4 regions of the Bradyrhizobium sp. LA6.1 genome follow, and region 3 is predicted to be linked to each of the others. Evidence: riboswitches for the same ligand, from Rfam matches in the RefSeq annotation. Region 3 holds a riboswitch; each other region holds the start of a gene.
The links. A riboswitch is a leader RNA that binds a small molecule or an ion and turns the genes downstream of it on or off. The one in region 3 is predicted to bind cobalamin.

Region 1: linked by a shared signal. The riboswitch ahead of ABIB99_RS21120 (DUF1636 family protein) and the one ahead of ABIB99_RS08140 (TonB-dependent receptor) in region 3 are both predicted to bind cobalamin.
Region 2: linked by a shared signal. The riboswitch ahead of ABIB99_RS21185 (energy-coupling factor ABC transporter permease) and the one ahead of ABIB99_RS08140 (TonB-dependent receptor) in region 3 are both predicted to bind cobalamin.
Region 4: linked by a shared signal. The riboswitch ahead of ABIB99_RS02545 (TonB-dependent receptor) and the one ahead of ABIB99_RS08140 (TonB-dependent receptor) in region 3 are both predicted to bind cobalamin.

What each region holds. Positions count from the first base shown of each region.
Region 1 is NZ_JBEPQK010000008.1:31,314-38,680, forward strand. Features, by position in the region: gene cobS (adenosylcobinamide-GDP ribazoletransferase) at 1-148, opposite strand, end outside; gene cobU (bifunctional adenosylcobinamide kinase/adenosylcobinamide-phosphate guanylyltransferase) at 145-651, opposite strand; gene cbiB (adenosylcobinamide-phosphate synthase CbiB) at 791-1,714, shown strand; gene cobD (threonine-phosphate decarboxylase CobD) at 1,726-2,691, shown strand; gene ABIB99_RS21110 (cobyric acid synthase) at 2,680-4,128, opposite strand; gene cobO (cob(I)yrinic acid a,c-diamide adenosyltransferase) at 4,155-4,790, opposite strand; cobalamin riboswitch at 4,831-5,052, shown strand; gene ABIB99_RS21120 (DUF1636 family protein) at 5,149-5,523, shown strand; gene cobW (cobalamin biosynthesis protein CobW) at 5,520-6,569, shown strand; gene cobN (cobaltochelatase subunit CobN) at 6,569-7,367, shown strand, end outside.
Region 2 is NZ_JBEPQK010000008.1:44,674-52,040, forward strand. Features, by position in the region: gene ABIB99_RS21155 (cobalt-precorrin-6A reductase) at 1-433, opposite strand, end outside; gene cbiE (precorrin-6y C5,15-methyltransferase (decarboxylating) subunit CbiE) at 432-1,613, shown strand; gene ABIB99_RS21165 (cobalamin biosynthesis protein) at 1,610-1,978, shown strand; gene cobM (precorrin-4 C(11)-methyltransferase) at 1,975-2,757, shown strand; gene ABIB99_RS21175 (cobyrinic acid a,c-diamide synthase CobB) at 2,757-4,067, shown strand; gene cobA (uroporphyrinogen-III C-methyltransferase) at 4,064-4,795, shown strand; cobalamin riboswitch at 4,841-5,058, shown strand; gene ABIB99_RS21185 (energy-coupling factor ABC transporter permease) at 5,096-5,773, shown strand; gene cobF (precorrin-6A synthase (deacetylating)) at 5,815-6,564, shown strand; gene cobT (nicotinate-nucleotide--dimethylbenzimidazole phosphoribosyltransferase) at 6,575-7,367, shown strand, end outside.
Region 3 is NZ_JBEPQK010000003.1:208,188-215,554, forward strand. Features, by position in the region: gene ABIB99_RS08120 (adenylate/guanylate cyclase domain-containing protein) at 1-805, shown strand, start outside; gene ABIB99_RS08125 (hypothetical protein) at 932-1,108, shown strand; gene ABIB99_RS08130 (hypothetical protein) at 1,261-1,473, shown strand; gene ABIB99_RS08135 (hypothetical protein) at 1,961-2,182, shown strand; cobalamin riboswitch at 2,258-2,471, shown strand; gene ABIB99_RS08140 (TonB-dependent receptor) at 2,586-3,665, shown strand; gene ABIB99_RS08145 (TonB-dependent receptor plug domain-containing protein) at 3,662-4,702, shown strand; gene ABIB99_RS08150 (DUF6925 family protein) at 4,720-5,730, shown strand; partial or broken gene ABIB99_RS08155 (hypothetical protein) at 5,793-6,361, shown strand; gene ABIB99_RS08160 (LysR family transcriptional regulator) at 6,448-7,367, opposite strand, start outside.
Region 4 is NZ_JBEPQK010000001.1:568,812-576,178, forward strand. Features, by position in the region: gene ABIB99_RS02540 (GFA family protein) at 1-22, opposite strand, end outside; gene ABIB99_RS02545 (TonB-dependent receptor) at 161-2,509, opposite strand; cobalamin riboswitch at 2,710-2,917, opposite strand; gene ABIB99_RS02550 (hypothetical protein) at 3,146-3,511, shown strand; gene ABIB99_RS02555 (FixH family protein) at 3,614-4,006, shown strand; gene ABIB99_RS02560 (efflux RND transporter periplasmic adaptor subunit) at 4,091-5,524, shown strand; gene ABIB99_RS02565 (efflux RND transporter permease subunit) at 5,521-7,367, shown strand, end outside.

The sequences.
Region 1 (7,367 bases), on a different contig from region 3:
GTCCCGCGACGGGGAGTGCCCAGGTCGATCGCGCGATGGCGCCGTCAGCCGCGGACTTCGACGATGCGACGGGGAGGATCGTCACGAACGATGCCGCCATCCTGAGGTCGGCGATAATCTCTTTGAAAAGCTCGGCGCGCGGCATCATTTCAGTTTCATCGGCAGGCCGGCCACGACGAACTCGACCTCGTCGGAAACCGCCGCGATGACCTGGTTCATGATTCCGGCGGCGTCGCGATAGCTGCGCGCCAGCGCGTTGTCGGGCACGATACCGAGGCCGACCTCGTTGGTGACGAAAATGACGGGGCTCTTCTGGCCGCCCATGAAAGCGGCGAGCTTCATGAGTTCGTGTTCCCAGTCACGCCCCGCATGCATGATGTTGGAGAGCCACAAGGTCAGGCAATCCACCAGCCTTGGGCCGGCGCCATCGGTCTCGATCAGAGCTTGCAGGAGATCGAGTGGTACCTCTCGCTCGATCCAGTCGACGGCCGCGCGCTTGGCCCGATGCTTGGCGATGCGCACCTCCATTTCGGCATCGAGCGCCTCGGCCGTCGCGATGTAGATGGGCTGGCCCGGAAAGCTGCGCGCGCGCTTTTCTGCGTGGGTGCTCTTGCCCGATCGTGCTCCGCCCGTGATCAAGATGACGGCCATGAAAGTCTCCTGTGGGCCTGACTAATCACCAATCGTGGCCAAAGACAAAGCCGAAATCAGGCAGCCGGGGGCTTGCGCTCGGGCCGTGCTTTGCGCAACAGGGGCGGGACAGGAGGCAGGTGTGGGCTTTGCGGGGGCGATGGCAGTAGCGATGGCGGTGGATGCCCTGCTGGGCTGGCCGTCGTGGCTGTTCGCGCGGATCGGCCATCCCGTGACCTGGCTGGGCCGGCTGATCTCTGCCATCGACGCCGCCTGGAATCGCGCGTCCGATCCGCCGGCATTTCGCCGCGCCGCCGGTGTTGCCGGCGCGCTCGTGGTGATCGTGCTCTCGGCTGCGCTCGGCTGGGCGCTTCAGTCCTTGCTTCCCTGGGGCTGGATCGAGATCGTGCTGGTCGGCATCCTGGCCTGGCCGCTGGTCGCCTTGCGCTCGCTCCATGATCATGTCGCTGCCGTCGCGAAGCCGTTGCTGGCCGGCGACATCGCCGCTGCGCGCGAAGCGGTGTCGCGCATCGTCGGACGCGATCCCGCGACCCTCGACGAAGCCGGCATCGCGCGCGCGGCGATCGAGAGCCTCGCCGAGAACGCCTCCGACGGCATCGTGGCGCCGGTGTTCTGGGGCGCGCTGTTCGGACTGCCCGGCATTTTGGGCTACAAGGCGATCAACACGCTGGACTCCATGATCGGTCATCGCAGCGAACGCCACGAAACTTTTGGCTGGGCCGCCGCGCGCATCGACGATGTCGCCAACTTCATTCCGGCGCGCCTGACCGGCTTTCTGTTCGTCCTGTTGGCGTCGCGGCGATCGGAAGCGCTGTCCTGCATGACGCGCGATGCGCGCCGTCACCGCTCGCCCAACGCCGGCTGGCCGGAGGCGGCCATGGCCGGGGCGCTTGGTGTGCGGCTCAGCGGCCCCCGCATCTATCACGGCAGCATTACCAACGAGCCCTGGCTCAACGAAGGCGCGCGCGATCCGCTCGCCGCGGACATCAGCCGGGGATTGACGATCTACCGCCGCGCCATGCTGCTGCTCGCCGGCATCCTTGCGATCCTGGCCTTCGCGTGAAAGAACGGGGCATGCGCGAGCACGGTGGAAATCTCGATCTGGCCCAGCAGCGTTTTGGCGGGCGCGCGGAAGACTGGATCGATCTGTCGACCGGGATCAACCGGCTGCCTTATCCCGTGGGCGAGGTGAGCGCGCGCGCATGGAACGCGCTGCCGTCGCGCGCCGAGATCGAGAGCCTGCATCAGGCGGCGCAGCACGCCTACGGCACAAGCGCGCCGCTCGTCGCGATGGGCGGTGCGCAGGCCGCCATTCAATTGCTTCCGCAACTCGCGCCAGCCGGCCGCGCGCGCATCCTCGCGCCGACCTACAATGAATATGCCGGGGTCTTGTCGATTGCGGGTTGGGATGTCCAGGAGGTCGGCGAGCTCGACGCGCTGGCGGGCGCGGATCTCGCCGTCGTCGTCAATCCCAACAATCCCGATGGCCGGCGTTTTGCGCCAAAGGATTTGCTGGCGTTGCTGCCGCGCGTCGGCCGTCTCGTCATTGACGAGAGTTTTGCCGATGCTGCCCCGCAGCTGTCGCTCGCAGCCGGGGCGGATCGGCCTGGACTGCTGGTCCTGCGCTCCTTCGGCAAGTTCTATGGTCTTGCCGGCCTGCGGCTTGGGTTTGCGCTCGGCCATGCGGCCGACATCGCCAAGCTCGCGGCGATGTCGGGGCCATGGCCGGTGTCGGGAGCTGCGATCGCGATCGGCTGCCGCGCCTTGCGCGACGACGCCTGGGCCGAGGCCACGTCCGCGCGGCTCGCACGCGACTGTGCCCGCCTCGACGACATCGTGCAGTCGCAAGGCTGGCGGCTCGTCGGTGGTGCGCCGCTGTTTCGTCTCTACGAGACGCCTGATGCGCTTGCTGCGCAGGAGAAACTGGCGCGTAGCCAAATCTGGTCGCGCGTATTCGCGAAAGAGCCGGCATGGCTGCGCCTCGGGCTTCCCGGCAGCGAAGCCGAATGGACGCGCCTTGCCGAGGCGCTAGCGCGCTAGCGCGAGCAGGCCGCCGACGTCGAGATGCTGTTCGATGTGATCGGCGAGGGCGTCGAGCGCGCTCTCGACCCTGCTGTGATAAGGCTCGTCGCCTGCCGGAATGTCGAGCTTTGCGAGATACGCCTTGCGGAAATCATCCGACGTGAACAGGCCGTGCAGATAGCTGCCTTGCACGCGGCCATCGCTGGAGATCGCACCCTCCGGCTCCCCATCCAGTCTTGCAAACGGGCGCGCGCGATCCGGTCCGTCGGTGCGGCCGATGTGGATTTCGTAGGCGTCGATCGGCTGGTCCGTGGCGGCATGCACGGCCGCGACGCGCGTCAGCGTCTTCTGCGGGCTCATCATTGTGGCGACGTCGAGAAGTCCAAGACCCGGCGTGTCGCCGGCAGGACCTTCGATGCCATCGGGGTCTGCGACGCTGCGCCCGAGCATCTGATAGCCGCCGCAGAGGCCAAGCACATGGCCGCCGCGGCGATGATGCGCCAGGAGATCGATGTCCCAGCCCTGCGCGCGCAGGAAGGCGAGATCGCCGCGGGTGGACTTCGAGCCGGGGATGATGACGAGGCGGACGTCACCGGGGATAACTTCGCCCGGCCGCACCATCACGAGATCGACGCCAGGCTCGAGCTTGAGCGGATCGAGATCATCGAAATTGGCGATCCGGGATAGCGCGAGGCAGGCGATCTTGCATTGGCCCGGCTTGCGCGCATCGCTCAGGCCCAGCGCATCCTCGGCCGGCAGCTCGCCGGCGCGCGCGAACCAGGGCAGCACGCCAAGGCCGCGCCACGCGGTCTTCTGCTCGATCAGTCTATAGCCGTCGTCGAACAGCGAGGGATCGCCGCGGAACTTGTTGATGACGAAACCCTGGATCATCGCGGCATCGTCGGGGTCGATCACCGTCTTGATGCCGACGAGCTGGGCGATGACGCCGCCGCGGTCGATGTCGCCGACCAGCACGACCGGCACGTAGGCCTTGCGTGCAAAGCCCATATTGGCGATGTCGGCCTTGCGCAGGTTGACCTCGGCCGGGCTGCCGGCGCCTTCGACCAGCACCAGATCGGCGCGCGCCTTCAGCCGCTCAAAACTCTCCAGCACCGCGCCCATCAGCGACGGCTTCATCGCTGCATATTCACGCGCCCGCGCGGTCGCGATCCGCTTTCCCTGGACGATGATTTGTGCGCCGACATCGGTCTCGGGCTTCAGCAGCACCGGGTTCATGTCGGTGTGCGGCTCGACGCCGGCGGCCAGCGCCTGAAGCGCCTGGGCGCGACCGATCTCGCCGCCGTCGACAGTGACGGCCGCGTTGTTCGACATGTTCTGCGGCTTGAAGGGCAGCACGCGCAGGCCGCGCCGCGTGAAGGCGCGGGCGAGGCCGGCGACGATGAGCGACTTGCCCACGTCCGAGCCGGCACCCTGGATCATCAATGCGCGCGCCATGGTGTTTTCAGAACCTGGGGCCGTGCTCAGAACTCGACGCCGGCTTGCGCCTTGATGCCGGAGCGGAAGGGGTGCTTGACCAGCGTCATCTCGGTGACGAGATCGGCGATCTCGATCAACTCGTCCTTGGCGTTGCGCCCGGTGAGCACGACATGCGTCATCGGTGGCTTGTGCGTTTTCAGGAATTCGACGACCTCGGCGATGTCGAGATAGTCATAGCGCAGCGCGATGTTGATCTCGTCGAGCACGACCATGCGCAGATTGGAATCTGAGATCAGCTCCTTGGCCTTCGCCCAGCCGGCCTGTGCTGCGGCGATGTCGCGGGCGCGGTCCTGCGTCTCCCAGGTGAAACCTTCGCCCATCGCATGGAACTGGCAAAGCTCGCCGAAATGGCCGGTGAGCAGGCGCCGTTCGCCGGTGTCCCAGGCGCCCTTGATGAACTGCACGACCGCGCAGGGGAAGCCATGGGCGACACAGCGGACGATCATGCCGAAGGCGGAGGAGGACTTGCCCTTGCCGGCGCCGGTGTGGACGATGATGAGGCCCTTCTCGCCGCTCTTGGTCGCCATGATCTTGTCGCGGGCGACCTTGATTTTCGCCATTTTCGCGGCGTGGCGGGCGTCGGTTTCCTCGGCCGTTTGGGTATCCGGTTCAGGCGTCATCTGACAGGGTCCTTCGGCTTGACAAGAGGCGGCCGGGGGCAAATGGTGGCCCGGCGTTGGTTCCTGTCCTATGACAGGCGAAGAGGGAATGCGATAGGGTCCGAATCGACAAGATTCGGCTCCAAACTGCAGCCGCCCCCGCGACCGTGACCGGAGAGATGCCCGAAGCCACTGATCCCCCAGGGGATCGGGAAGGCGGGGATCGAAGGGCCAAAAGCCCTGCTCCGCAAGCCGGGAGACCTGCCAGCGCGGACGAGTTTTGGACCGGCGGACGGGGTGTTCCGCGACGGGGAAACGGACCTTCGGGGGAATGGTCCGTGTGCCTCTTCGCCTCCCGCTGTTTATCCTGGAAGAGGCGATGACCGTCACACTTCACGTCTGTATTACCTGCCGTGCCGGCCAGACGCTCGACGAGGGTGAGACGACGCCCGGCAAGCGCCTGCATGGTGCGATCCTCGACGCCGGCGTGCCCGAGGGCGTCAATGTGGTTCCCGTTGAATGCCTGTCGGCATGCAGCCAGGGCTGCTCGGTTGCGCTCAGCGCGCCCGGCCGCTGGTCCTATGTCTATGGTCGTCTGTCAGAGGCCCATGCGAGCGACGTGGTCGCGGGTGCTGCGGCCTATGCCGCCGCGCCCGACGGCCTCGTGCCCTGGCGCAGCCGTCCCGAAATCTTCCGCAAGCAATCGCTTGCCCGCATTCCCCCCATTGCCGTGTTGCCGGAGGCCGCCGAATGAACTCGCTCGCAAAAGTCCCTGTCACGGTGGTCACCGGTTTTCTCGGCTCAGGCAAGACGACGCTGATCCAGCATCTGCTCGCAAACCCTGGCGGCAAGAAGCTCGCAGTGCTCGTCAACGAGTTCGGCAGCGAGGGCGTCGATGGCGAGATCCTGAAATCCTGCGCCGATGCCAATTGTCCGGAAGAGAACATCGTCGAGCTCGCCAATGGCTGCATTTGCTGCACCGTTGCGGACGATTTCATCCCGACCATGGAAAAGCTCTTGGCGCGGCCGGTGAGGCCCGATCACATCCTGATCGAGACCTCGGGGCTTGCGTTGCCGAAGCCACTGCTGAAGGCGTTCGACTGGCCTGAGATCCGTTCGCGCATCACGGTCGATGGCGTGATTGCGCTGGCCGATGCCGAGGCTGTCGCCGCCGGCCGTTTTGCGCCGGACCCGGCTGCCGTGGAAGCGCAGCGCGCGGCGGATGGAAATCTCGATCACGAGACGCCGCTGTCGGAAGTGTTCGAGGACCAGATCGCCTGCGCCGATATCGTGCTGCTGACCAAGGCCGATCTTGCGGGCGCTGCAGGGATCGAAGCGGCCAAAGCCGCCATCACCGCCGAGATGCCGCGCCGCGTGCCGATGCTCTCCGTCACCGATGGCGCGATCGATGCGCGTGTCATCCTCGGCCTTGGCGCTGCCGCAGAGAACGATCTCGCCGCGCGCCCCTCGCATCACGACGGCGAGGAGGATCACGAGCACGACGATTTCGCCTCCGTCGTGATCGATCTTCCTGAAATCAGCGACATCGACGCACTGGTCGCGTCGGTGCAGCGTCTTTCGCGCGAGCAGAACGTGCTGCGCGTCAAGGGCTATATCGCGGTCGCGGGCAAGCCGATGCGCCTGTTGCTGCAAGCGGTCGGCGAGCGCGTGCGCCACCAGTTCGACAAGCCCTGGGGCGTAGCTCTCAGGCAGTCGAAGCTCGTCGTGATCGGCGAGCACGGCGATATCGACGAGGCCGCGATCAAGGTCGGACTTGGGCTTTCAGGATCTGGTATCTGATGCACGTCGTCTTCCGCGAGAGCCGCGGTCTCGAGGAGACCGCGACGCCAAGGGACATCGGCCAGGACCCGGCCGATCTCGTGGTGCTCTCGTACTCGGATTCCGACCTTGCCGCGTTCGCGGCCGGCTGGCGGCGCGGCCGTAACAGCCTGCCGTCGCTGCGGCTCGCCAATCTCGCGGAGCTGCGTCATCCGTTGTCGGTCGACACCTATATCGAGCGTACGCTGTCGCAGGCACGCGGCATCCTGGTGCGCCTGATCGGCGGTGAGTCCTATTGGCCGTACGGGCTCGCGGCCCTGCAGCAGCTGGCGAAGGACCGCGACATCGTGCTTGCCGTGCTGCCGGCCGACGGCCGCGACGACATGCGGCTCGATGCCTACTCGACCCTGCCGGTTTCGACGCTGCGCCGGCTCAAGGTGCTCTGCGACACCGGCGGTCCCGTTGCAGCCCAGGCCGCGATCGCGCAGCTCGCGCTGGCCTCGGGCCTTTACGCGGGCCCGGTCGTCGGCGAGATGAACCTGCCTGAGATGGGCTTTTACGATCCCGCGCGTGGCGTCATTGCTGCGCCGACGGCAGGCGAGGGAAAGCCGCTCGCGCTCGTGACCTTCTATCGTTCCTATCTCACCGCCGCGGATACCGGGCCGGTCGACGCTCTGATCGCGGCGCTGCTCGAGCGCGGCTTTGACGCGTACGGCGTGTTCGTCACCTCGCTGAAGGCTCCGGGCGTTGCGGATTGGCTGCGGACGTATTTTGCGACGAATCCTCCGGCCGCGATCGTCAACGCGACGGCGTTCTCGG
Region 2 (7,367 bases), on a different contig from region 3:
TGCTCGCGAATGGCGCGATGTGCTGCCGGCCGATGGCGAGGAACACGTTTGCGGGCGACTCGGGCAGCGCGGCGGCTGCGGCGGTGACGTCGGCGACTTCGATCCAGTTGTCGCCGGGCGCCCTCGTCCAAGGCGCGCGCTCGAGCGCGATCAGCGGCGTGCCCGTTTGCGCGCACGCCTGGACCGCGTGGCGGCTCATCTCGGCAGCGAAGGGATGCGTGGCGTCGATCACATGCGTGATGCGCTCACGGCGAATATAGTCGGCAAGCCCGCTCACGCCGCCGAAGCCACCGATGCGGGTCGGCAGCGGCTGATCGGCGGGCGCGCGGGTTCGGCCGCCATAGGAATACACGGCGTCGATGTGCGCGCGTGCGACTTCCGCGGCGAGCAAGCTCGCATCGGCGGTTCCGCCCAGAATGAGGGCGCGATTCATGGCTGATCCCTGGCTGACCATCATCGGTATCGGCGAAGATGGCCTTGCCGGGCTGTCCGAAGCAAGCCGAAAGGCGCTCGCCAAGGCAGAAACTGTTTTTGGTGGCGAGCGTCATCTCGCGCTTGCTGATGTGGGGGGGCGCGGTCGCCCGTGGCCGGTGCCGTTCGACGCAGACATCGTGCTGAGCTGCCGCGGCCGGCCGACGGTGATGCTCGCCTCCGGCGATCCGTTCTGGCACGGCGCGGGTGCAAGTCTCGCCGAGAAGCTCGATGCCAACGAGTGGATCGCGCATTCGGCGCCATCGACCTTCTCGCTCGCCGCCGCGCGGCTCGGCTGGCGCCTCGAAGCCATTGCCTGTCTCGGGCTTCATGCCGCGCCGTTCGAGCGTCTCGTACCGCATCTCGTGCGAGGTGCGCGCATCATTTGCCTCGTGCGCGACGGCAAGGCAGCCGGTGAGCTCGCCAAATGGCTGAGCGAGCGCGGGTGGGGCGCCTCGGCGTTCTGGACTCTCGCCGCGCTCGGCGGGCCGCGCGAAAGCATCGCTGAGCATCGTGCCGACAGCTTTGCGGGCGATCTGGGCGAAAACCTGGTCGCAGTAGCGGTCGAGGCGAGGGGCGGGCAAGGCATTCCCAGCAGCTCCGGCCTGTCCGACGATCTCTTCATTCACGACGGCCAGATCACCAAGCGGCCGGTGCGCGCGCTCGCGCTCTCGGCGCTGGCGCCGCGACCCGGCGAGCGGCTGTGGGATATCGGCGCGGGTTCTGGCTCGATCTCTGTGGAATGGGCGCTGTGCGGCGGGACGGCGACCGCCATCGAGGCGCGCGACGATCGCGCCGCGAATATCCGCAGCAATGCTGCAGCGTTCGGATTGGCGCATCGGATCACCGTCATCACGGGGAGCGCGCCGAAAGCCTTTGCTGCGTTGGAAGCGCCGGATGCCGTCTTCATCGGTGGCGGTCTCGATATCGCGATGTTCGATGCCATCTGGCCACGGCTTGTGCCGGGTGCGCGGCTCGTCGCGCATGCGGTAACGCTGGAAACGGAAGCGCTGCTCGGCGAGCTGCACCAGCGTCACGGCGGCGAGCTGATGCGGGTCGAGATCGCACATGCTGGCCCGCTCGGCCGCTACAGGTCCTGGGAAGCGTCGCGACCCGTGGTGCAGTGGAGTGCGGTTCGATGAAAGTCGCCGGACTCGGATTCAAGAAGGATGTGACGTTGGCTTCGTTGCGCGAGGCGCTGCTGGCTGCCGGTGGTTTCGAAGGCCTTGCGGCGGTCGCGACTGTTAGCGACAAGGCCGACGCGGAAGCGCTAAAGCAGCTCGCGCGCGAATGCGGTGTGCCGATCAAGGCGGTCTCGGCTGAAGCGTTGGCCAACATCCATACGCCGACGCAGTCAAAACTCGTCGCCGAAAAGTTCGGCACGGGCTCGGTCGCTGAAGCCGCGGCGCTCGTTGCGGCTGGCCCCCGCGCGCGATTGATTGCGACGCGGGCGGTCTCGCGGGATCGCACCGCGACCGCCGCGATCGCGGAAGGAGACGGCGCATGACGGTGCACTTCATTGGTGCAGGACCGGGCGCTCCGGATTTGCTGACGTTGCGTGGACGCGACCTGATTGCGGCCTGTCCGGTCTGCCTCTATGCGGGCTCGCTGGTGCCCGAGGGCGTGCTGGCGCATTGCCCGCCCGGGGCGCGCATCGTCAACACTGCGCCGCTGTCGCTCGACGAGATCATTGCGGAGATCGCCGCCGCGCATGCCGACGGCAAGGATGTCGCCCGCTTGCATTCCGGCGATCTCGCGATCTGGTCGGCGATGGGCGAGCAGCTTCGCCGTCTGCGCGCGCTCGGTATTCCCTACACGGTCACGCCGGGTGTTCCGTCGTTTTCGGCTGCAGCAGCTGCACTGGAGGCTGAGCTGACGCTGCCCGGTCTTGCCCAGTCAGTCGTGCTGACGCGCACGCCGGGCCGCGCCAGCGCAATGCCTGAGGGCGAAAAGCTCGCAGCGTTTGCCGCCACCGGTGCGGTGCTCGCGATCCATCTGTCGATCCATCTGCTCGACAATGTCGTCGCCGAGCTGACGCCGCATTACGGCGCGGATTGCCCCGTCGCGATCGTCTGGCGCGCGAGCTGGCCGGACCAGCGCATCGTCCGCGCCACGCTGGCGACGCTCGATGCCGCCGTCGGCACCGAGATGGAGCGCACCGCACTCATTTTGGTTGGCAAGACGCTTGGAGCGGCGGATTTTGACGAGAGCCGCCTCTATGCCGTCGACTACGACCGCCGCTATCGGCCGGTCGGTGCCGAACCGCGCTTTCCGGAGGCATCGTGATGCCGGCAGGGCTCGTCATCTCCGCGCCGGCCTCCGGCGTCGGCAAAACCACGCTGACGCTGGCGCTGGCGCGCGCCTGGCGCAATCGCGGATTGAACGTGCAGTGCTTCAAGAGCGGGCCCGACTATATCGATCCCGCCTTCCACGCCGCTGCGACGGGGCGCGCTTCCGTCAACGTCGATAGCTGGGCGATGGATCGCACCACAATCAGCCATCTCGTCAGCCGCGGCACGGACGCGGACGTTGTTCTCGCCGAAGGCTCGATGGGCTTGTTCGACGGCGTTGCCGCGCGCGGCGTCTCGGGCACGGGCGCCACCGCCGACATCGCGGAGATGCTGGGCTGGCCGGTGGTTCTGGTGATCGATCCGTCGGGTCAGGCGCAGACGGCAGCCGCCATCGCCGCAGGTCTCCGCGATTATCGCCCTGGCGTGCGCCTTGCGGGCGTCGTGCTCAACCGCGTCGCCAGCCCGCGCCATGAAGACCTCGTGCGGCGTGCACTGAACGACGCCGGCATCGCCGTGTTCGGCGCGCTGCCGCGTCATGCCGAGATCAGCCTGCCGAAACGGCATCTCGGCCTGGTGCAGGCCGAGGAGCAAGCCGAGATCGGCAAGCTGATCGACGAAGCCGCGCGCTTCGTCGCCGAGCATGTCGATCTCGATGCGGTGCTGCGATCGGCAGCAAGCTGGTCGCCGCAACCGGCGGCAAGCGGCATCAATGTGACGCCGCCCGGACAGCGCATTGCGTTGGCCCGCGATGCCGCGTTCTCCTTCATCTATCCGCACATGCTGGAGGCCTGGCGCGCGGCCGGCGCCGAGATCTCGACATTCTCGCCGCTTGCCGATGAAGCGCCCGATGCCAGCGCCGATGTCTGCTGGCTGCCCGGCGGCTATCCCGAGCTGCACGCGGGGAAGATCGCGGCCAATGCCCGCTTTCGCAGCGGCTTGCGCACCTTCGCTGACACACGGCCGGTGCACGGCGAATGCGGAGGCTATATGGTGCTGGGAACCGCACTGACCGATGCCGACGGCATCCGTCACGAGATGACGGGCCTGCTCGGACTGGAGACGAGCTTTGCCAAGCGCCGCATGCATCTCGGCTATCGTCTCGCTGCGCTCGCCGCGCCGATGCCGGGCCATCAGGTCGGCGCCCGCCTGCGCGGCCACGAGTTCCACTATTCGACGATTGTCGCGCAGCCGGATACGCCGCTGGCGGTCGTGCACGATGCAACAGGCGCGGTCATTGCTGAGACCGGCTCGCGCCGGGGACAAGCCACCGGCACGTTCTTCCACCTGATCGCGGAGGATCGGTGAGCGGTTTTGTCACTTTCATCTCGGCCGGCCCCGGAGACCCCGAGCTCCTCACGCTCAAAGGCGCCACGCGGCTGCGCGATGCCGACGTCGTGCTCTATGACGACCTCGCCTCCGGCGCGATCCTCGATCTGGCCCGGCCCGGCGCCAATCTCGTCGCGGTGGGGAAGCGTGCAGGGCGGCCCTCGACCAAGCAGCACCACGTCAACCGCCTGCTGGTCGACTATGCCGCGGCCGGCGTCCGTGTGGTGCGGCTGAAATCGGGCGATGCCGGTATCTTTGGCCGGCTCGAGGAGGAGCTGGAGGCGCTGCGCGAAGCCGGCATCGGCTACGAGATCATTCCCGGAATCACCTCGGCCTGTGTCGCTGCCGCGCAAGCCGGCATTCCCCTGACCCGGCGCCACACCTCGCGCCGGGTGCAGTTCGTGACCGGGGCCGATGTCACCGGCGAGCTGCCGCAGAATTTGAACTGGGCGGCGCTGGCGGATCCCGAAGCGACCACCGTGGTCTATATGGGCCGGCGCACCTTTCCGGCGCTTGTCGCAAAATTGATCGAGCACGGCCTCGCCCCGAGCACTCCGGCCCTGTTCGCCGAATCCCTCGGGCGTCCCGACGAGCGGCTGGTCCGCACCACCATTGCCGAGCTGGCCGAGCAGCTTGCGCGGGGCGGCGCGGCCTCGACGGCCGCCGTGATCCTGTTCGGCGCGCTGGCGGGCGATTATCCGTCATGACCGTCCCGGCCGCCCTTCGCCCCTTGACGCCCGGCTGGCGAAAGGGGCACACAGGAGATGCATGGTGCTCGAGGCGGCGCAAACCGCCGGAGCATAATCGGGAATGGGGGTGGGCGGACAGTTACGCCGCCCAAAACCCCAGCCGCCCCCGCGACTGTAAGCGGTGAGGGGCTCCGATCAGCCACTGGGCCGCAAGGCTCGGGAAGGCCGGAGAACCCCAGTGAACCGCGAGCCAGGAGACCGGCCGTGCATGTTTTGTGGCCAAGGCCGTCGGGTGTGACGGCAGGAAGGAACTGAACCATGCATATCGAACCCGGAGTCGTATCGGGCGCCAAGCTCGTGTTGAGTTACGCAACCGGCATCGCCGTCGGCGGCGTTGCGCTGAAGCTCGCGGTCGAGACCGTGCGCGAGCAGGGCATCACGTCGTTCGCGGCGCGGACGCTCGCCACCACGGGCCTCGTGTTCGTCTTCTTCGAGATCCTGCCGCACTTCCCGGTCGGCGTCTCCGAGGTGCACTTCATCCTCGGCTCGACCCTGTTCCTGCTGTTTGGGGCGGCGCCCGCGGCCTTCGGCCTTGCGTTCGGACTGTTGTTCCAGGGCATCTTCTTCGAGCCGCCCGATCTGCCGCAATTCGGCATGAACGTCACCACGCTGCTGGTGCCGCTGTTCGGGATCCAGGCGATCGCCGCGCGGATCATTGCCCGCAACACCGCCTATGTCGATCTCAGGTATCGCCAGGCGCTGGCGCTATCGACCACGTATCAGGCCGGCGTCATCGCCTGGGTTGCGTTCTGGGCGCTCTATGGCTCGGGCTTCGGTGCGACCAACCTCGTCAACATCGCGACCTTCGCGGCCTCCTACGCGCTCGTCATCGTGATCGAGCCGCTGGCCGATCTCGCCGTGCTGGCACTGGCAAAATCGCTGCGTGGCGTCACCGCGCCCGGTCTCGTCACGCCGCGCCTGCACAACGCGGCTTAAGAGACAAAGGGGCGGCCGTCATGGCCGCCCCTGCACGCGCGATGCTGACACTCTCCCTGATAGGCATCGGTTGCGGCGATCCCGGGCAGCTTACGCGCGCCGCCGTTCAAGCCATCAACGCGGCCGATCTCATCCTGATCCCGCGCAAGGGGACGGCGAAGTCCGATCTCGCAGATCTCAGGCGGACGATCTGCGCGGATGTGCTCACCAATCAAACGACGCGCATTGCCGAGTTCGATCTTCCCGTGCGCGATGCCGGCGAAGCGGATTATCACAAGGGCGTCGACGATTGGCACGATGCCGTGGCCGCGGCCTGGTCGCAGACGATCGCCAGCCATCTCGAAGGTGAAGGCAAGGTCGCGCTGCTGATCTGGGGCGATCCCTCGCTCTACGATTCCTCGCTGCGCATCGCGCGGCGGCTCGATCCGTTGCCTGATATTGAGGTCGTGCCCGGCATCACTTCGATCCAGGCACTGTGCGCGGCGCATGCGCTGCCGCTCAACGACATCGGCGAGCCCTTCCTGGTCACGACGGGGCGCCGCTTGCGCGAAGGCGGCTGGCCGCAGGGCGTCGACACCGTGGTGGTGATGCTCGACGGCGGCACGGCGTTCCAGTCGCTCGATCCAGCGGGGCTGCACATCTGGTGGGGCGCTTATCTCGGCATGCCCGATCAGATCGTCATGTCGGGCGTTCTGGCCGAGATCGGCCCGCACATCGTCGCCGCGCGACAGGATGCGCGCGAGCGGCATGGCTGGATCATGGACAGCTACATTCTCAAGCGCAGGCCGTAAGCGAGGCAGCATGCTCCCTGAATGGGTCTATCGAAAATGTCCTGAGGTCTCCGCCGCCCACCGCGAGGCGGCGCTCGCGCGTCAGGCGCAACTCACAAAACCGGCCGGCGCGCTCGGCCGGCTGGAGCAGCTTGCGGTCGAGCTTGCGGGCCTGCAGGCGACCGAGCAGCCGCGCGCCGCGCGAGTGCCGATCATCGTCTTCGCCGGCGATCACGGCATCGTCGCGCAGGGCGTGTCGGCCTATCCGCAAGGAGTGACCATCGCGATGATGGCGAATTTTGCCTCGGGCGGTGCTGCGATCTCGGTGCTGGCGCGTGAGCTTGGCTCAAACCTTGAGGTCGTCGACGCCGGCACGTTGGCGCAGGAGGCGATCGCGGGCGTCGTCGCCGACAAGCCGCGCCAGGGCACGCGCGACTTCAGCGTGGAAGCCGCGCTCACCCCGACGGAGCTGGCATTCGCCTTCGAGGCCGGTCAGCGCGCAGTCGCGCGCGCAGACGCCGGCAGGCCCGATCTCCTGATCTTCGGCGAGATGGGCATCGGCAATACCACGACGTCGGCCGCGATTGCGGCGAGCCTGCTCGGCATCAGTGCCGAGGAGATCGCGGGCAGCGGTACCGGCGTCGACGCGGCCGGCCGCGCGCACAAGGCGCGCGTGATCGACGCTGCGATCGCGCGGCATGGCGTTGCAGGTGCTTCGCCGGAAAAAATCCTGTGCGCCGTCGGCGGCCTCGAAATCGCGGCGATTTGCGGCGCCATCATTGCGGCTGCACAAGCCCGCATTCCCGTGTTGATCGATGGCTTCA
Region 3 (7,367 bases):
GCGCCGGGTGATGACCATCATGTTCTCCGACATGAGCGGCTTCACCTCGATGAGCGAGGGCATGACCCCGCGCGGACTCGTCAAGGTCATAAACCACTATTTCACGGTGATGTCCGCGCCGATCCGGAGCCATCGCGGCGTTATCGATAAATATATCGGCGATGCCATCATGGCCTATTGGGGCCCTCCCTTCATTGAGGAGGACGAGCCGGCGCTGTTCGCCTGCTACGCCGCCATCGACATGGCCGATGAGGTGCCGGCGTTGCAGAAGCAATTGCCTGACCTGCTTGGTATCCGCGCCATGCCAGGCCCTTGCGATCTGCGCATCGGGATTGCCACCGGCGAGGTCCTGACCGGCAGCATCGGCTCCGAGCTGATGATGAGCTTCACCGTGATGGGCGATGCCGTGAACCTCGCTTCGCGGCTCGAACTGGTCAACAAGATCTACGGCACGCGGATCCTGATCGCGCAGGCCACGGCGGACGCGATCGGCTCGAACCTCGAGCTGCGCGAGATCGATCGTCTGGCGGTGGCCGGCCAAAGCGCATCGCAGGCCATTTTCGAGGTGATGAGCAAGGCGCACGGGCTCAGCGTCCCGCAGGAGAGCCTGCGCGCGCGCTACGCCGAAGGCCTCGCCGCCTACCGCGCGCAGCGCTTCGACGAGGCTCGCGCCGCGTTCAATGCAGCGCTCGAAGCCGTGCCCGGCGACGGTCCCTCGCGCACGCTGCTCGGCCGCATCGCGCAGTTCGAGGCCAATCCGCCGGACGCAGCTTGGGATGGTGCCTGGCGGCTGGAGCAGAAATAGCCGTTCTTGCTGGGCTTGCACCGCCCTTGCTGGAAAAAACGTTTCTACTCGATAACGATGTTCGCCGTGACCTATTTCTCAGGCTTAGGTTTGACGTCCCTTGTGGCGTTTGATGGGGACACGCCGATGACAGAACTTCATGACAGGCTGGAACGGTTCGAGACGCTCACCGCCGAATGCGAGCTGATTGCCAAGCTCGCCACCGACAGCACCAAGCGCGAGTTCTATCTGAGACTCTCGGAGCAGTATCGTCAGCTGGCGGTGGATATGCGGAAGGCGATCGCGACCAAGGCCGCGGCCTGACGCCGCCTGCAATCCGTTCTTAATGTTTGGCGCGCATCCTTTGAGGATGCGAGCGTCGCGATCATGATTGCTCGCATTGGGAATGCCGAGGTCCGTTGCGGTGCAGCGCATCTCGCTGACGTCGCTTTGCCGCTCCTCACCAGGGCAATCCCATGCGCCTTCTCGCAGTCCTCATCTTCGCGCTCATGACGGCCGCCTGCAACCAGGAGCAGGACATCACCGGCTCGACCCCGGTCTGTGCGATGCGGAACTACAGCTCCTACAATCCCCGCGACATGAACCAGTGCGTTGCCGCCTGCAAGGCGTGCGACCACGGCAACACCGTCACCTGCACCACGTCATGCACCCTCAAGGGTGCCCACTGAGCGGCGGCGCTGGCTGGAGCTAGCGCTGAGGGTGCTCGGGCACCGGAACGATTCACATGGGTTAGTCATTGAAGCGGCAGGCAGGACGCGGAGTCCTATGGAATGGGTATGCTCGATCCCGGTCGGTTCCTGGTGTCGTGCTCGCATTGCGATGCATGGCCGATGGCGGCCAACGTCAAACGTTCGAGCTGGTCTTCGTCGCCGCACGAGGTCCGCTTCGTATGCCCGCGCTGTCGCCGCGAGGAGACCGCCATCATCTCGGCCTCCGGTGAGCTGACCCCGATCCGGCGCATCACGCTCCGCTGCGCGACGTCACCGCGGCCTGGGCTCAGGCCCAGCGGCCAAGAGGTCGGGCGTAGCCCGCCCGTCACAGGACCAAGAGATCGGGCGTAGTCGGTTCTGCGCAACGCCTTGCGCGGTCCGTTTTTGGAACCCGGCCTACGCCGACGCGTTTCCGCTCCGACATCAACGCATCGAGGCCCTGCGAATGATCAGCGAGCATTTCGACACCCGCACCCGGATCAACATGAAGCTGGCGCTGGATCGGGTCTGCCGCAATCGCCCGGTCGGCGAGGACCATTGCTTTCGCAGGTCCGTTGCCGAGAACATCATCCGCTGCGCGCTCACAGGCCGCACCGGCATCGGCCAGCTCGTCGATGCCGGCGAGCGGGCGATGATCAGGACGCGTTCGGAGCGGGAGCCGGCCTGATTGCGCCGGCTCAATCTCCGGTGCGGCGCTCTGACCGTGATGCAACCGGCCGATTGACTCTTCGCTTGCCCGCCCCGTAGATTGGCCGGTGACGGTTCTCCTCACGGAGATCAAAAGGGAACGTGGTGCGAGGTTTTCCCGATACCGGGATATTCTCAACGCCACGGCTGCCCCCGCAACTGTAAGCGGTGAATCTTTCGTCATATGCCACTGGGAATCTCGGTCCTGGGAAGGCGACGTAAGGTAACGACCCGCGAGCCAGGAGACCTGCCGTCAGCCGTGGTCACACGCGAAGATGTCGGTCGGGGAGTACAGACATTAGCTTCACCGGAGCAATCGAACGCTCCGCCGTGAAACCTCGTTCGCTGTGACGTGCCACTGACGTCATACCGAGGTTACAAGAGTGTCCCGTATTGTCTTTGCCGCCAGGCGCTTCCGCGCCGGCGTTGTCGCGTTCGTTTCCCTGTATTCGCTCGATCTGTCCATCGCCCGGGCCCAGCAGTCGGCATCGCCCGATCTGCTGCCGCCGGTCGAGGTCGCGCCGACCGAGCGTGCGGCCAAGCCGCGAGCCGCGCGGCCTGCGCCCGACCAGCCCGAGCAGCGGCGCGTCGCTCGGCTGCCGAAGCCCGAGCTGGTGCCGGCGTCGTCTCCGGTTGCCGGGGTATCCGCGGCCAACCTGTTTCCGACGGTCGTCGTCAGTCCGACGGGCGTTGTCACTCCGACCAATCTGGTTGCGAGCTCGGTGACGGTTCTGACCGCCAGAGACATAGAGCGCGATCAGCGCCGGACCGCATCCGATGCGCTGAGCGCGGTTCCTGGCCTGAACCTCGTGCAGACCGGCGGTCCGGGCGGACAGACGTCGATCTTCATGCGCGGAACGAATTCCAACCACACCAAGGTCCTGATCGACGGCATCGATGTCAGCGATCCCGGCAACCCGAACCGTTCGTTTGATTTCGGCCAGTTGCTCACCTCCGACATTCAGCAGATCGAAGTCCTGCGCGGTCCGCAGGGCGGTCTCTACGGCGCAGACGCGCTGGGTGGCGTGATCTCCATCGTGACGAAGAAGGGCGACGGTCCCGCCCGCGCCACCGGCTCGGTCGAGGGAGGCTCGTTCGGAACGTTCAATCAAACTGCAGGTCTGAGCGGCTCACAGGACCACTTCAACTATGCCTTCAACGTCGCGCATTTCCACGCGAACGACGTGCCGGTGACACCGGTCGAATTGCTGCCGCCGGGGCAGAAGGCGATCGGCAACTATTACGACAACATGACCTATTCGACGAAGCTTGGCGCCGAATTGAGCGAAAACCTCACGCTCAACGGCGTGGCGCGGTACACCGACGCCACCCTGCGCTTACCGGAGACACCTTCGATCCCGTCACATCCGCGAGCTTTCCCGCGGCCGCGCAAAGCACGCAGACGGTGCACCAGCTCTTCACGCGCGGGGAGGCGGTCTGGTCCGCTCTCGACGACCGGATGAAAAGCTATTTCGGCGTCAACTACACCAATCACTGGAACTACAACATCTCGCCCGGCGACGCGATGGCCACGATCACGACCGGCGACCGCGTCAAGTATGATTGGCACACCACGACCCAGCTCGCGCCCAACAACAATGTCATCATTGGCGCGGAGCATGAGACCGAAACACTGCAAACGGCGACGGTTTCGGCGCAAAACGTCAACAAGGCCGGATATATGGAGCTGCAGTCCCAGTTCCGGGATCGCATCTTCTTCACGGCCAATGTCCGGCAGGACGACAACGAGCGGTTTGGAGAGCATCCGACCTTTCGTCTGGCGTCTGCCGTGATCGTGCCGGTCACGGATACGAAGTTCAAGGGAAGCTACGGCACGGGGTTCAAGGCGCCGACGCTCAACCAGCTTTACGTCAGCTTTCCCGCGTTCTTCTTCTTTGCAAATCCCAACCTCAGGCCCGAGGAAAGCGTCGGATACGACGCCGGCTTCGAGCAACCCTTGTTTGGCGATCGTGTCCGCTTCGGGTCGACCTACTTCCGTAACAACATTACCGACCTGATCCAGAGCACGTTCGATCCCGTGACGTTCACGAGCACCAACACCAATATCGGCAAGGCGATCACGGAGGGCACGGAGAGCTTCGTCGCGGCTGCGATCACCGACCGGCTTCGCGTTCGTGCCGACTACACTTTTACCCGCGCAGTGGATGCAACGGCGGGACTGGAGCTGCTGAGGCGTCCGAAGGAGAAGTGGAGCGCAAATGTCATCTGGAATCCGATCGACCCGCTCACATTGTCCGCAACAGTGTTGCGCGTCGGGAGTTTCGTCGATGGCAACCGCGACTTCAGCATTCTGCGTCTGCTGGCTCCGGCCTACACTGTCGTCAACGTCGCAGCCGAATATCTGGTCACCGACCAGGTGAAGGTGTTCGGCCGGGTCGATAATCTCGCCAATGTGCACTATCAAAATCCGACCGGCTTTCTGCAGCCGGGACTGGGCGTCTATGGCGGCATTCGCCTGGCGAATTACGACGTCAGATAGTGAGAGAGAGAAGCCTCATGACGACGGCCGATCCGCTCATGGACCCGATCGCAAGCCAGCTTGCCGACGCTGAGGCCGGCTGGAGCGTCGGCACGTTCGGTGCCATTGCCGAGTTCACACGCGAGCCCGGTGAGGCCTTCGATATGGAGCAGTCTCGCAACGGGATCAGCGCCGTGACGCAGAAGGGTGGGATACGCGTTGTCTCCCACCCGGATCTGCGCCTGATCGCATCGGAATCGCCGACCACGGAGAGCTGGAGCCACCGCATCGCGCTGTGTCTTCCGCATGAAGCCAGCGCCATGAGTGGTCGTACCGTGTTGACCGAGCTCGGTCCGGATGTCGAGGCGCTCCTGACGAGGGATCGCAGCGGCATCCTGTTCGACCTTGGTCTCGGAACGTTGCAGATCGACGCCTGCATCCGCGTCAGCGATGCCGATGCCGTCGCCGCACTCAGGAGCCGCACGGGCCAATCCGTGTTCGCGCCCGAAAGCGATGCCATGCGGATCATTCTGGCCGCCAATCCGCACCGCGTCTTCATCAGCCGCATCGGGCGCGCCGAGGTATTCCAGCGGATCCCGCCGCCGGGTGGGCGAAGCCCTGACGGCCCGCACACCCACGTTCTGCCAAAGCTGCTCGCGCATCGCCGCACCCATGCCGCCACCGAGCCGCTACCTGAGGGGTGGATCCCCTGCGCGCATCTCTATCCTGCCCATCCGCTGCGCGATCAGCTCGGCCGCAAGCGCGCTTTCCGGCCGGATCATCACGCAGCCTTCCAGGCGCTGCTCGAACTCTATGGGCTGCCGGAGCTAACGGTGTGCAAGAGGGCCGTGGTCGAGGCGGTCGCGAAGGGGCGGGGACCTGAGATGGTGACGCTTCCGCCCGATCGCACGGCGCGCGCCACCGTTCGCGTGGCCTTGCGCCAATTGGCGGCCATGGAGCCGCACACGGCGGCACTCGCCGCCTGGCTTGCCGCCTACGACCGGCGCGATCCAGCCGAGACTGAAGATCCCATGGAGGCTCTTCACTGAGTCAGACGTGATGCCGCGTTTCAGCAAAAAATGTGCTACAAATCCCACAAGGAGATCGTTCCATGACTGTCACCATCCTGCCGCCCCACGCCGACCGTTTCCGCCTTCATCCGGTCGCGTCGCGCCTCGCGCCGATGTTCTGCTTCGCGCTGCTGACGGTGTCATGCGCGCTCGCGAGCTTCGCGCTTGCCTGCGCGACGCCGTTTGCGTCGTTGCCGCCGCGATGCTGCCGATGCGTCCGGCGCTGCTCGTCGTCACCGGCGCCTGGCTCGTGAACCAGACCATCGGCTTCGGCGTGCTGCATTATCCCATTGATGGCAGCACCATCGCATGGGGCTTTGTCATCGGTGCTGCCGCGTTGCTGTCGACCGCGGCGGCATCGACCGTCCTCCGCCTGCTGCCGCAGGGCCGCACGCCGCTGATGCTGGCCATCGCGCTCGTCGCCGCCTACGCCGCCTATGAGCTCGCGCTGCTTGCCGCGACGCCGTTCCTTGGCGGAGAGGGCGCGTTCACTGCGGCCATCGTGACGCGCATCGGGCTGACCAGCGCCGTCTGGCTCGCCGGCCTCGTCGCCGCCTGCGAGATCGTCCGCCTGGTCGATCCGTTCGGGCGCGCGATGCGGAACGCGTAGGACGCCTCCGGAGTCTCCAGGTCCGGTCGTTGCGATGACCGGACTTAGTGTCCCACCACCGCAGGGCACCGCGCTTCAGGCTGCGCTCAGCGTGCGGTCCGGAACGCAAGTTCGCGCAGCCGAGGCAGGGCGGTGTTGCGGTTGTCGCTGCGCCAGATCGCATGGAGCTCGGCGAAGACCGATGGTCCGAGCCTGATCGGGCGAAACACGACGTTGTCGAAACAGGCGTTGCGTGTTTCGTCCGGGACGATCGCAAGGCCGAGACCTGCGCTGACCAGCGACAGGATTGCCTGTGCCTGACTCATCGATTGCACGACCTGGGGCCGGATGCCATTGGCGTCGAACGCCGCCGTCAAGAGCGCGCGCATATATGGACCGCCCGACGAATACATGATGAAGGGCTGGCCCTCGAGATGCGACAGCTCCGGCCGGCGTCGCACCGCGAGCGGATGGTCAAGCGGCAGCGCAAGGGCAAGCCCTTCACGGAAGACGCTGGCGCTTCTAATTGGCTTCTCCGTCTCGATCGGCCGAACCAATCCGAGATCGATCCGGCCCGACCTCAGTGCATCGAGCTGCTGGCGCGATGTCAGCTCCTCAAAGGTGATCTCGATATCCGGCAGTTCATCGCGAACTCGCGTTGCGAGCCAGGGCAAATAGCCGTACGTCGTCGCGCCGACGAACCCGATTGACAGCGCTCCACCGGCGAGCGACGCGGCCTGCCGGGCCGCTTTGACCGCATGCTCGCGCTGCTGAAGCATCGTGCGGGCCTCGCTCAGGAAGGCGCGTCCGGCCGCGGTCAGCCTGACCGATCGGCTGGTGCGCTCGAGCAGCTTGACGGCGAGCGTTGCCTCCAGGATCTGGATCTGCCGGCTGAGCGGCGGCTGCGTCATATTCAGCCGCTTGGCGGCACGACCGAAATTCAGCTCATCGGCCACCGCCACGAACGCGCGTACCTGTCCGAACTCGATCATTGATACCTTTTCTGGATCAATTAAATCCAAAAATG
Region 4 (7,367 bases), on a different contig from region 3:
AACCGCCGGTGATGGTGCTCATGCGTTCCTCCCGATGGAAGCGAGGTTTCGTTGATCGATAGCTCTCGAGACCTGCGGCTTCAACGGCGCAATCGATTTGCGATTGCGTCCTACTGTCGCGTGACAACTCCTGCCACGGCGCGGGCAAGGTGATCCGCGACTACCATTTGAACGAAGCCGCGACCTCGTAGCTGCGTGGCGCGCCCAGGATGATCTGGTCGGTGTAACCGGGATCGCCCCAGGCCGCGTAGAGCTTGTTGGTCAGGTTCCTCACGCGAAAGCTGATCCGGGTCTGGTCGACGCCCGGGAAATAGGCTTTGGGGATGTCGACGAATGCGAACGCGTCGAAGATCGTGTAGGCGTCCATCGTGACCAGATTGTCCTGGAAGTTGAAGCGGTCGCCGACGTGACGGACGAGGCCGCCGATCTCGACCGGCAGCTTCGTGTCGAAGCGATAGGAGGCGCCGGCGTTGGCGATGAAGTTGGGAACGTTGGGCGGCGTCTTGCCCGAATAGGACTGGAAGTCGCCATTGCCGTCGACATAGGTGAAGTCGATGAAGCGCGACTGCACGAAGGCGACGTTGCCCCACAGCTTGAGGCCTGCGACCGGATTGACCGCGGCGGCAATCTCGACGCCCTTGGAGGCCATCTTGCCGGCGACGTTGAAGAGGATGCCGCTTTCGGGGACGTAGACGTTCTTGCGCTCGATGTCGAAGGCCGAGAACGTGGCCTCCGCGCGCTTGTCGGCCGACAGCAGCTTCACGCCGGTCTCGTAGGTCCGCGACGTCGTCAGCAGCAGCGGCGTCGTGGGCCTGAGGATGAAGATGTTCGCCACCGTCGGGTCGGCTGCTGTCGCGTACTGGCTGTAAAGCATCACGCCGGGCGCGATGTCCCAGGTGTAGCCGATGCGTCCGGTGACCGGATTGAACGTCTTCGAGAAAGGATAGTTGGCTTTCAGGAGGCCATTCTCGTCGAAGCGGGTCCGCGACAGCTCGATATTTTCAAAACGGATGCCGCCGATCAGCGCGAAGGTCGAGGTCAGCTTGAGCCGGTCCTCGAACGACAGCGAGGCGGTGTCGAGATGGGTATAGATCTTCTCGTCGGCGCGCGGGCCATAGAACCCCCGATCCGGGTTGAGGAGGTCGACGTAGTCATTGAAGAACAGCGTGTCCTGCGAGACGTTGAACTGATTGCTGCTCGCCGCCACGGTGGCGACGAAGCGATTGTCCATTCCGCCGACGTTGGAATTGACGGTGAGGTCGGTGATGTTGCCGTAGAGCCGCTGCGCGTGATCGAGCGCCAAGCGCTCGCGGTAGATGCTCTGCGCGCCTGCGAAATTGCCTACGGTCTGGTCGAACGACGAGATCTCGTTGTTGAACCAGTGCCGGTGGGCGTCATAGCCGTAGACCTGGCTCTTCAGCGAGATGTTGTTGGTGATGTCCCATTGAAAGCCGCTGCGCAGCCAGAGCTCGTTGGCGCCGCTGTGATTGTCGAGCACGTTGTAGTTCGTGGTCAGCGTGCGCGCGTCGATGGTGACCGGGACCGGCGTGCCGCCGCCGAGGTAATAGTTGCTCCAGAGGCCGGAGACGACGCCATACGTCGGCACGATGCCCGGCGCGTTCGCCGGCACCAGCGGCGTCCCCCAGTAGAAGCGGTCGTTGTCCTGCCTGTATTCGGTCGCGCCCCAGATCCTCAGGTTCTCGTTGACGCGATAGTTCAGCTGGCCCGAGACGTTGCTGAGCTTCGAATAGGTGTCGTCGATAAAGCCCTTGTTGTTGAAATGGCTGATGTCGAAGCGGTAGTCGAGGCCGTTGATCAGCGTGCTGCCGCCCGATCCGTAACCGGCGCGATAGCCGTTGAAGGAATCGTAGGAGGTGAAGGCGTCGTTGACGATTGGTCCGGTGTGCGGCGCCTTGTTCACGTAGTTGATGGCGCCGCCGGTCGCACCGAGGCCCGCCACCAGCGAGTCCGGTCCCTTGATGATCTCGACCTGCTGGAGGCCAGCCACGTCCATGGGACGGCCGGTCATGGTCGACGGCCCGATCGGGATGCCGTTGTAGAGCGTGGAGATCTGGTCGCCGGAAAAACCACGCATCGAGAAGATGGCGGGCGCGCCGGGCGCATCGCCGCCGGTGACGCCGACTGCAGCCTTGGCGACGTCGGTCGTGGTCCGGATGCCCAGGTCCTGCATCGTCCGCTGACTGATGACCTCGACGGTCGCCGGCATCTCGCGCGCCGTGATGCCGAGCCGGGAGCCGACGTCGGTGACGGCTGCCGTGTTGAGCGGCGTCTGCACCGGGCCGCTCGGAGCTTGCGTGGCCGGAACGGCGACAGCAGGGGCGCCACGATTGCGTCCCGCGGCGCGCCGGGCCGCGCGCTGCTTCTGAGTGCCCGGGCTGACGGCAGGAGCCTGTCGCGGCGCAGGCGGCGACACGATCACCGGACCGACCTCCCGGGAGCGGTTGTCCTGCGCCGCGCTTTGCGCGAGCGCCGCGGACGACAAGGACACCGACGAGAGCAGAGTAATCAGGAAAGCACGCGATAACGCTGGCCTTGCGCCAGCACGGAAATGAAGATTTTGCACGACAACGCTCTGCGGCGACGCAAACAAACCGTCACCGCGGTTGCCTTAGTCATCCACCTTCGCCCCAGGCGGCGGATGCACCGGCTACTTGTCCGACATCAGGGCACCCCGCCCAATGCGTTCGCGCGTGACCATGGCTGGTAGCAGGTTTCCTGGCTCGCGGGTCATCGCCTTCGACCACCTTCCCAGAGGCCCAAGCGGGGCTCCAGTGGTTCGTTTGGTCGTCGGCTATCCGCCTACAGTTGCGGGGGCAGCCGCGGAATTGCCCACCGAGGTGGACGCACCGCATTCCCTTGAAGAGTCCTTGCGGACACTACCGATCACGAAACTGGCATCAGGGGATGAGCGCGTCAACATCCGCGCGGGCTGCTGGACGGGTCGGTGGGTCGATGGTGGCCTTGTGTTGCTGTTTTGCACGATAGTCCGAAGGACCGCGTCGAAACGTCCAACCCGGCCTCTGGACGAGCCTGGGTAACGAACGCTTGACCACGATCAATAACTGCTGGTGTCCGAATATGCTACTGAGGTCGAGTTCCGGCCCGACAAGGTAAGTCGATATTGATGCAGTTCGTCCGTACCATCCTGGCAGTCGCCATCGCCATATCCCTGGCGATGCTGCCGGTTGGCGCGTCCGCCGCGAACCTCGCAATGTCGTCGGATGGCATGCAGGCGGCCATGCACATGAGCGGCGACGCCGACATGTCGATGGACGATTGTTGTCCCGACATGAAGGGAACGGGCTCCCATAGCGGCGGCTACAAGTGCGGGATGGGCTTCTGCTGCGTTGGCGGGATCATCGCGCTCGGTGATGTCCGGCCCGTGGCGTTCGAACGTCTCGCCGTCATGGCCAGCACGATGGCTATCCCCCCGGATCAGGTCGTTTCCTTCCGCGGCGGCAGTCCTCCTTTCCGACCTCCTCGAATCTGATCTCGCAAAGCCCGAGACGCGAGCGGCAGGCCTGCTCGCGACGACGACTGACGTGCGCGCTTCACGCGCCACGGCGAAAGATCAATTCATGAGGACAGGACAATGCTTTCCAAGATCAGCACCGCGGCTCTCGCCGCCACCCTTTCGCTTGCCGCTTCCGCCGCGATGGCGGGCGCGGGCGACTACGCCTTCGAGCCCGTCACTCCGCAGATGAAGAAGGGCGAAGATGTCACGCTCGCCGTTCGCCTGACGAACCGGCAGACCGGCAAGCCGATACCGGACGCGGTCATCTTCAAGACCCGCCTCGACATGGCTCCGGACGGGATGGCCGAGATGGAGTCGGCGGTCGCGCCGCTGCCGTCCAGGGAGCCTGGTGTGTACGCGTTCAAGACGGACCTGCCGATGGCTGGCCGTTACCAGATGACGCTGTCTGTGAAGGTGCAGGGCGAACCGGAGACCGTCACCGGCAAGGTGATCGTCACGGCGGTCAAGTGAGCGTTCGGGCGCTGCCCGGCGGCGCCCGACATTCCCCTTTTTCCTTCACACGGACGCGCGCTCCCGGGCGCGCGGATACACGACATGAAAACGCTGCGTCTCCTGACGGCACTTGCGCTGGGCGGCGGCCTGGTCCTGGCCGGCTACTACTGGCATTCGAACGGTGCGGGCTGGCTCGCTGAGGCCGACATATCATCGGCTGCGGCTGCCGCGGAGCGAACGCCGCTCTACTACCGCGATCCAAGCGGTGCGCCGCTCTGGTCTGCGGGTCCGAAGAAGGACGACCGCGGGCGGGACTATCTGCCGGTCTACGACGACGATGGAGCGGCCGTCGCGCCGGCGCCGCCGAAGGCGCAGGCGGCTTCGCCGCGAAAGACCCTCTACTACCGCAATCCCATGGGGCTGCCCGATACGTCGACCGTCCCAAAGAAGGATCCGATGGGGATGGACTATGTCGCCGTTTACGAAGGCGACGACACCGACGACGGCACGGTGAAGCTGTCGCCCGGCAAGATCCAGCGCGCGGGCGTGAAGTCCGAGCCCGTCGCGCGGCGCTCGATCCGGGTCTCGGTGAAGGCGCCCGGCACGATCCAGCTCGATGAACGTCGCGTGTCGGTGATCGCGATGCGCGCCGAAAGCTTCGTACAGAAGGTCGCCGACGTGACCACCGGCACGCGCGTGAAGGCCGGCCAGCCGCTGATGGAGATCTACAGTTCGGCGGTGGCGTCCGCAGCCGCGGAATATCTCGCGACGATCACCTCCAAGACGGTCGGCGGTGTCGAGATGTACGGCCGCGGCTCGCGACAGCGGCTGGTCAATCTCGACGTTCCCGAGTCCGTCATTGCGGAGATGGACAAGACGCACACCGCGCCCGTCGCCATACGCTGGTCTGCACCGCGCGACGGGGTCGTGCTCGAACGCAATGCGATCGAAGGGATGCGGGCCAATCCCGGCGACGTTCTGTTCCGGATCGCGGACACCTCGGTCGTCTGGGCGCTGGTCGACGTGGCCGAGCGCGATCTCGGCAACATCGCGGTGGGGCAGTCAGTCGCGGTGCGCGCGCGCAGTTTCCCCGGCCGAACCTTCACCGGGACAATCGCTGTCGTCTATCCGCAGGTGAACCGCGACACGCGAACCGTTCGCGTCAGGATCGAGCTTGCCAATCCGGACGCGGTGCTGCTGCCCGACATGTACGTCGATGCCGATATCGACACGGCCGATGCCGCGCCCGTCCTGGCGATACAGGACAGCGCGGTGCTCGACACCGGCAGCCGGCAGGCCGTCCTCGTCGACAGGGGGGAAGGGCGTTTCGAACCGCGGGAAGTGAAGCTCGGCCGTCGCGGCGGCGGCTATGTCGAGGTGCGCCATGGTCTCGCGGACGGCGAGGCGGTGGTGACCTCCGCCAACTTCCTGATCGATGCGGAAAGCAACCTGAAGGCGGCGCTGAAGGGTTTTGGCGAGGCGGCATCCCAGGCCACCGACGCCGGCCCTGGCAATGCAACGGGAGATCACAAATGATCGCCCGCATCATCGCCTGGTCGGCGCGCAATCTGCTGCTCGTGCTGTTCGGGACCGGCTTCGCGGCCGCCGCCGGCCTCTATGCCCTGGTTCACCTTCCGCTGGATGCGATCCCAGACCTCTCGGATACGCAGGTCATCGTCTACACCGAGTATCCCGGCCAGGCGCCGCAGGTGATCGAGGATCAGGTCACCTATCCACTGACGACGGCGATGCTCACCGTACCGAAATCGAAGGTCGTACGCGGCTTCTCGTTCTTCGGCGTCTCCTTTGTCTATGTGATCTTCGAGGACGGCACCGACATCTATTGGGCGCGGTCGCGCGTCATGGAATTCCTGAACGGCGCGGCGTCCAGGCTTCCCGCGGGCGTCACCCCGACCATCGGACCCGACGCGACCGGCGTCGGCTGGGTCTACCAATACGCCGTCGTATCGAAGGAATTGAACCTGGCGGACACGCGCACGATCCAGGACTGGAATCTGAAGTTCGCGCTGGCCAAGGCCGAAGGCGTCGCCGAGGTCGCCAGCATCGGCGGCTTCGTCAAGCAGTACAACGTGGTCCTCGACCCGCAGCGGATGCGCGACCGCGGCATCAGCATGCAAAAAATACGTGAGGCGATCCGCGCCAGCAACGCCGACGTCGGCGGGCGCACCGTCGAGCTCTCCGAGTTCGAATACGTCATCCGCGGCAAGGGCTACATCAAGAGCATCAACGATCTCGGCAACATCGTGCTGAAGACGAGCAACGGCACGCCGGTGTTGCTGCGGGACGTCGCCAGCGTCGAGCTCGGGCCCGACGAGCGGCGCGGCATCGCCGAATTGAACGGCGAGGGCGAGGTCGCAAGCGGCATCGTGCTGCAGCGGTTCGGCGTCAACGCCCTCGACGTCATCGAAAACGTCAAGAAGCGCTTCAGGGAGATCGCGAGCAGCCTGCCGAAATCGGTCGAGATCGTGCCGGTCTACGACCGGTCGAACCTGATCTACGCAGCCATCGATACCCTCAAGCATACCCTGTTCGAGGAGAGCATCGTCGTCGGGCTCGTCTGCATCGTGTTCCTTCTGCATGTCCGCAGCGCACTCGTCGCGATCCTGATGTTGCCGGTCGGCGTGTTGATGGCGTTTGGCGCCATGAAGCTGCTCGGGCTGGGATCGAACATCATGAGCCTCGGCGGCATCGCGATTGCAATCGGCGCCATGGTGGACGCCGCCATCGTCATGATCGAGAACGCACACAAGCACCTCGAACGGGCGAGGCCCGATCAATCACGCGTGCAGGTCCTGATCGACGCGGCATCCGAAGTCGGCCCCGCGCTCTTCTTCAGCCTGTTGATCATCACCGTGTCGTTCATGCCGATCTTCACGCTGGAATCGCAGGAGGGCCGATTGTTCAGCCCGCTGGCGTTCACGAAGACCTTCTCCATGGCCGCCGCGGCGTTGCTGTCCGTCACCCTGGTGCCGGCGCTGATGGTGATCTTCGTCCGCGGCAGGATCGTCCCGGAGAGCAGGAACGTCATCAATCGCGTCTTGATCTGGGTCTACCGTCCCGTGATCAAGGGGGTTCTGCGCGCCAAGACGCTGGTCATCCTGGCTTCGCTCGTCGTGCTTGCGGTGACGATCTGGCCGGCGCGCCAGCTCGGCACCGAGTTCATGCCGGCGCTGAACGAGGGAACGCTGCTCTACATGCCAACGACGCTGCCCGGCATTTCGGTCACCAAGGCGGCCGAGCTGATGCAGATGCAGGACCGCATCATCAAGTCGTTCCCGGAGGTCGCTTCGGTCTACGGCAAGGCGGGGCGAGCAGCCACTGCGACCGATCCCGCCCCGACCGAGATGTTTGAGACGAT